Regions from separate parts of the Micromonospora aridisoli genome, predicted to be linked through region 2. Evidence: riboswitches for the same ligand, from Rfam matches in the RefSeq annotation. Region 2 holds a riboswitch; the other holds the start of a gene.
What was found. A riboswitch is a leader RNA that binds a small molecule or an ion and turns the genes downstream of it on or off. The one in region 2 is predicted to bind cyclic di-AMP.

Region 1 (3,415 bases), on a different contig from region 2:
ATGACGATCCGCTGCCGGTACGGCCACCGGCGCCGTGCCGATGTTCTCGAGGTGCCGACATGGAGAAGACCGTTCTCTACCAGTTCCTGATCGAGGTGCCACGCGCCGCCGCCATCTGGTCGGTCCTGCTCGTGCTCGCGCTGGGCGTACTCACCGTCCTGGTCGCGCGCCCGGAGCCGACCGGGCCGGCGGAAAGACCCGGCCAGGATGAGGAGCGCGCCGCGATCGAGGCGGCCGACCGGCGGCGGTACGCCGGTGAGGTGGCGGTCGCGGCGGCTGGCGCCGCGCAGAACGCCGACCGGCGGCGTACGGCCTGGCGGGCCGCCCAGGCGGAACTGGACCGCGCCTGGGCCGCGTACGACGAAGCGGAGTCCGCCGCCCGGCGGCTGGCCGGCGTCACCGGGCTGCCGACCCCGCGTACCCCCCGAACTCCGGCCGAGTACGCGGCCCGGGAGCGGTGGCTGCACCGCGCCGCGATGGCGGCCCACTGGCGTGGGGATCTGACCGCCCGCCAACTCTGCGACGTCCTGGCCCGCCGGTCCGGCTGGGACCCCCGCCGGCATCCGGCCGAGCAGGAGGTGATCCTGGCCCGGGTGGTCCGCGACAACCGCCTGGCGGCCTACCGGGCGGCCGCTGAGCGGGAGCGTGAGCTGTGGCGGGCCGCGGAACTGGCCACCGAGGCGGCCCGTACCCTCTCCGCCGAGGCGTACGCGGCTGCCGAACGGCTCCGACCGGTCCGGTTGCCGGCCCCGGATCGGGCCACCGCCGAACGGCCCGCCGCGGTCCTGCGGTGGCGACCGGCCCGGCTGGGCTGAAAATTCCGTGAGGCGGGTCACACGAGGTCCGAATTCGGTCACTGTTCGTAGTTGAGCCTATTGTCGCAGCAATCTCCGTCGGCATTGTCCCGGAGTCGTCCGGTTCCCGCCCGAAGATGCCCGAAACGCCGTCGATCCCATTGAGCGACGCCAGTCGACGAATACCCGAAAATAGCCGCGCTGGATCATGTTTAAGCAGTTCAAGCGGGGTTGGAAACGACGTGACTGACCAGTAGTGTCAGCCCGTCCGATGCGGTAACCGATCGCAAGAGGCGACGCCGCATCGACCCGCTCAATCGTGATTTCACGAACCGGGGACCCACTGCACCACTGGGGTGAATCCGCGAGCCTCGGCCCGCGGTAGGGCGATCTTCCCGCCCGAATCCGTCAGCTAACCCGGTCGGCGGTGTCGGAAGGAGTCCCAACCCTCGTGCAGTCCGATGTGATCCCCCCGCTTTCCCCTCGCCTCCACGGCACCGCGGTGCCCGCACTCGCCGGCCCGATCGCCGCGAGCTGACCCGGTCATCGCCACCGCCCGGGTTCACCGGGCGTACCCCTGAACGGCCTTCCCGCTCGCCCGGGCGGTCCTCGGCGTCCCCATGCCGACCTGACCGCCGGAGCCGGTGCGCCGTCATCCCCTCAGCCCGTGGAGGAATCCGTGAAGCACACCCTTTCCCGCCGGCTCCGGCGGCTCGCCACCGAACGCCCGTACCAGATCGTGGCCGGTTCCGCCGTCGCGCTCGTGCTGGCCACCGGCACCGGTGCCGCGCTCGCCGGCACCGGCAACACCCCGGCCACCGAGCCCACCACGACCGCCGCCGAACTGCGCGGCGACACCGCGGCATCGCGCGGCCAGGACCGGGTCGAGGACGCTCCGTCGACCACCGCGCCGAGCAGTGCCGCACCGAGCAGCGCCGCACCGAGCAGCGCGGCACCGGCCAGTACCACCGCCGCGCCGTCGCCGAAGGCCACCTCGGCCACCCCGGACCCCGACCTGACCAGCAAGAAGGCCGCGCCCAAGCCGCCCGCGTCGAAGGTCCTCAAGTACGCGCACCAGGCCCAGACGACCGGCTACTACTGCGGCCCCGCCGCCGTGCGCAACGCGCTCAGCGCCGCCGGCATCGAGCGCAACCAGGACGCCCTGGCCACCCAGCTCGGCACCACCTTCGCCGGCACCAACTCGGCCGAGGACACCACCCGCGTCCTCAACGCCACCGTCAAGGGCAGCCCGTACAAGACCACGATGATCCGTGGCGGCGCGGCCACCCCGGCGCAGATGGATCAGCTCCAGGCCGACGTCGTCGCCGCCGTCACCGCCGGAAGGGGCGTCGTGGTGAACATCGCCGGCAGCGCCACCGACACCAACGGTCGCTGGCACTCCTTCCCCGGCGGCCACTACATCGCCGTGGTCGGCTACGAGGACTCCGGCCGGATGGTGAAGATCGCCGACTCGGCCGACGCCTCGTACCCGTCGTACTGGATGAGCACCATCGACCTGGCCAACTGGGCCGCCACCCGCGGCTACTCGGCCTGATCGCACCGGTCCCGATGCACGCGGAAGCCCTCGGCCCGCTGGTCGAGGGCTTCCGTTTCGGGTACGTCAGGCGTGCGGGCCGTGCTGCTTCGCCAGCGCGACGAACCTCGCCCAGGAATCCGGGGTGAAGGAGAGCGTGCCGCCGTCGCGGTTCTTGGTGTCGCGGACCAGCACCACGCCGGGCAGGTTGTCGGCGACCTCCACGCAGTCGTTGCCACTGGAGCCGCTGCGGATGGACTTGCGCCAGGTCGCGCCGTTCAGATCCGTGGCTTCACAACATCCTTCATCAGCTCGATCGACTGGCGGCCGGACAGCGCCTCGTTGCGCACCATCTCCCACCGGGACAGCAGGGTACTCAGGTCGTCGTCCTTGTCGACGAGGACGCCGCCGAGCGGGGTGTCCCGGTTACCCACCCAGCCGTCGTCCGCGCTTCGCGCCAGGATGAAGGGGCCGGTCAGTCCGGCATGCATGCCGACGCCCGCCGGCACGAGATGCACGCTGATGTTGGGCCGTCGAGCCAGGTCGACGAGGTGGTGCACCTGCTCGACCAGCGCGTCCTTCAGATCCTCGTCGACCCGCCGCAGCACCGCCTCGTCGATCACCGCGACGAGTTGGGGCGGTCGTCCTGCTCCAGGATGGCCTGCCGGACCAGCCGGTTGGCGAGCCGCCGATCCACCTCCGCCTCGGTCAGGGCGGCGTCGGTCCGGATCACCGCGCGGGCGTAGCGCTCGGTCTGAAGCAGGCCCGGCACCAGCGTCGGCTGGTAGCAGCGCAGCTGCCGGGCATGGCGCTCGGCCTCCAGGTAGGGCCGGAACCACGACGGCTGGCGCAGCACCTCGGCGGTCCGCAGCAGCTCCTCGAACATGCCGCCGGTCTCCAGGACCTCGTCCGCCCGTTTCGCGTACGGCCGGTCGAGCGGCCCGGTGCCCACCTCCACAGCGGACACCAGGGACGCCGAGTAGTTCGTCCGCCGACCGAACTCCTCCTGGTTCATGCCGCCCCCGATAGCCGGCCACAGCGCCCCGCAACACGAGATCTTGGACAGTTGCCGCTCCGCCGGAACGGC
Region 2 (3,415 bases):
CGCGCCGACGAGATGGCGACCGAGATGATGGCCGCCGTGGGCCGCCTCATGAAGCGCGGCTAGGCCGCACCCGACCCGCCGACAGACCCGCGCGACCTGCGTCGCGATGTCGGGCTGGCTACCATTCGCACACGATGGCCAGCCGAAATCCGTGCCTCGCGGCCCGAGCCCGCTGTCGGGCGCACGTTCCCGCGACCGTCGCGCGCCAACCTGTCGCTCACGGTAAGCAGTCACCCCGCCACATTCAGGCCGATCCGGCCGCCCTTCGCCACGGTCGTCCGGTGAGACTGAACCGTCTCGCCCATCGACACGTACTCAGCCCTGAAATCGTTGGGAGACACTGAATGGGCGCCGATCACACCCGTTCCGCTCCGCCCACCCCGCCCCGGGTGCGGCGGATCCTCGTCGTGACGGTGGTCCCCCTCTTCCTCGCCACGCTGGTCGCCGCCATCGTGCTCTGGCCCCGGGACGCCCCACGTCCCGAGGCCGCCGACGACACCCCCCGCTACCACGGCACGGTCACCCGCGTGGTCAGCGAGCCCTGCCCGCCCAATCCCGCGGTGCCCGAGGGCACCCCGACGACAGCGGCGGGGCCGTGTGGCACGGTCACCGTCCGGGTGCAGACCGGCCCGGACGCCGGCCAGGATGTGCAGACGCCCATCCCGGCCGGTCCGGGCGCCCCTCGCATCGATGTCGGCGACGACATCATCCTGGTCTCGCTGATCGACCCGGCGGACCCCTCGATCAGCACCTACAACATCGCCGAACACCAGCGCGGCAAGCCGCTGGTGTGGCTGGCCGTGCTCTTCGCCGCCGCCATCGTGGCCTTCGGGCGGTTGCGGGGCCTGGCGGCGCTGGGCGGCCTGGCCGCCAGCTTCGCCATCCTGCTGACCTTCGTGCTGCCCGGCATCAGCGCCGGGCAGCCGCCGCTGCTCGTCGCCATCGTCGGCGCCTCGTTGATCATGTTCGTGGTGCTGTACCTGACGCACGGCATATCCGCACAGACCTCGGTGGCCGTGCTCGGGACGCTCGCCAGTCTGGTCCTCACCGGGTTGCTCGGGCTGGCCGCCACCGGGGCCACCCACCTGACCGGCTTCGGCAGCGAGGACGCCACCACACTGTCCATGTTCCGCGCCGACGTGGACCTGCACGGCCTGCTCCTGGCCGGCATCATCATCGGGTCACTGGGCGTGCTCGACGACGTCACCGTGACCCAGGCCGCCGCGGTCACCGAACTGCGGCACGCCAACCCGAACTTCTCCCGTCGCGAGTTGTACCGCTCGGCCACCCGGGTCGGGCGGGCGCACATCGCCTCGGTGGTGAACACCATCGTGCTGGCGTACGCCGGCGCCTCGCTGCCACTGCTGCTCCTGTTGACCGCGGACTCCCGCGCGCTGGGGCAGATCGTGACCAGTGAGTTCCTCACCACGGAGATCGTCCGCAGCGTGGTGGCCACGCTCGGTCTGATCGCCGCCGTACCGCTGACCACCGCGCTGGCCGCGCTGGTCACCACCGCAGGGCGCGGCGACGCCAGCGGCGACGCGAACGCACCCGCCGGTGAGCCCACCCCCGTAGTACCCCGGCCGGCGACGGACCGGGCCGAGGCGCTCCACGCCCTCAGCACCCCACCCACCCGGAACACATCCCCCGCCACCCGCTCGGGGTGGCCCGACCCGGACAGGAGCACGGACACCACATGGTGACACTCCTCAGCGTGACCGCCCCTGCCGATGCGGCTTCAAACCGTGTCACTGGTCACTCAACGCGATTACGAAATGACGCATCTAGTCGGGTTCGGGGCGTAGAAGCACAGATGGACTGTCGGGTAACCTCACTGCCGGTCACCGCCGAAGGCGCGCAGCGGCGCCTGCGGTGCCACCGCCCAATCGCCGCCAGGCGAGCCGGGGACCCAGGTACGTGGGGTGAATCCGCGAAAGCGGTAGGGGCCACTTCCGTCCCGAACCCGTCAGCTAACCCGGTCGGCGGTCGATGGAAGGGAAAACAGTGACGGCACCCCTACGCCGCTGGTTGACACCCGTGGTGGCCGTGTTCGCCGCGTTCGCCGTGTTCGGCGGACCGATGCCCGCGACGGCGGCGCCGAGCAACCCCAAGCCCGCCCAGCACGACGACGACCCGCCGATGCTGAACGAGCTGATCGAGGCGACCAACCGGGACTTCTCCAAGGCCAAGGCCAAGCTCGAGAAGTCCAAGAAGCGGCAGCTCCAACTCGCGGTGGAGGTACGCCGCGCGCAGGCCGACCTGGAGGCGCTCTCCCCCCAGGTCGCCCAGATCGCCACCCAGTCGTACCGGACGGGCCGGGTCGGCGCGATCGCCATGCTGTTGCAGAGCACCGCGCCGGACTCGTTCATCGACCGGGCCTCGGCGCTGGACGAGCTGAACCTGGTCAACGACAAGAAGCTTGGTGAGGTCAACGCCATCAAGCTCCGTGCGGAGCAGGCCAAGCTCGCGCTCGACGTCGAGGTACGCGAGCAGCAGAAGCTGACCAACGACATGGCGCGCAAGAAGAGCGAGGCGGAGAAGTCGCTCCGGCTGGTCGGCGGTGTCGGCCTGACCGGCGGCCTGGTGGACGCCACCTCGCCGGTGGCCCGGATCGCACCGAACCGGGCGGCGGACGGCGGCTGGAAGCCGGAGTCGTGCAGCCAGAACGACCCGACCACGTCGGGTTGCATCACCCCGCGGACACTGCACATGTACAAGGAGGTGAAGCGGGCCGGCTTCAACCGGTTCGTCGGCTGCTTCCGCCCGGGCGACAAGTTCGAGCACCCCAAGGGCCGGGCCTGCGACTGGTCGTTGCAGAACAGCGGCTTCAGCCCGTGGCACAACAACGACACCCGGATCTACGGCAACAACCTGGCGGCCTTCCTGGTCCGCAACGCCGACCGGCTGGGCGTCTACTACGTGATCTGGAACCGGCAGATCTGGTTCCCGGCGACGGGCTGGAGTTCCTACAGCGGCCCGTCCAACCACACCGATCACGTCCACGTGTCACTGCTCTGAGCGCCCGACGCGACGCACCGAGGGCCGTCCCGCCAGCAGGCGGGGCGGCCCTCGTCGGGTGGATGAGGCGGTCCGCGCCAGGTGGCTGGCGCTCAGAGGTCAGAAACTGGCCGGAACGTCGGCGCGTTCAGGGCGCGGACACCATCGCACCGGCCAGGTCGGCGGGTTCCGCCGCCACCGCCCGCACCTCACCGGCGGCCAGCCGGTACGACATTCCGACCACCGCGCACCGCCCGGCGTCCACCTCCGCCGCGAGAGTCGCGGAGGAGGCCAGCATCGTCTCGACGGTACGCGCGATGTGGATGTCCACGATCCCGTCCAGGTCCTGCACCCCGGCCTCCTGCGCCCGGCGCAGGCTCGGCACCACGGCGTCGACCACGGCACCCAGATGGCCGGC

Region 1: another riboswitch for cyclic di-AMP. It lies ahead of SM447_RS08535 (C39 family peptidase); the one in region 2 lies ahead of SM447_RS06505 (coiled-coil domain-containing protein).

The regions. Positions count from the first base shown of each region.
Region 1 covers NZ_JAXCFK010000003.1:339,270-342,684, reverse strand. The annotation lists gene SM447_RS08540 (hypothetical protein) at 60-815, shown strand; cyclic di-AMP (ydaO/yuaA leader) riboswitch at 1,095-1,236, shown strand; gene SM447_RS08535 (C39 family peptidase) at 1,462-2,349, shown strand; gene SM447_RS08530 (DUF397 domain-containing protein) at 2,416-2,610, opposite strand; partial or broken gene SM447_RS08525 (DUF5753 domain-containing protein) at 2,607-3,214, opposite strand.
Region 2 covers NZ_JAXCFK010000002.1:641,739-645,153, reverse strand. The annotation lists gene SM447_RS06515 (metal-sensitive transcriptional regulator) at 1-63, shown strand, start outside; gene SM447_RS06510 (YibE/F family protein) at 345-1,703, shown strand; cyclic di-AMP (ydaO/yuaA leader) riboswitch at 1,870-2,001, shown strand; gene SM447_RS06505 (coiled-coil domain-containing protein) at 2,005-3,018, shown strand; gene SM447_RS06500 (carbonic anhydrase) at 3,146-3,415, opposite strand, start outside.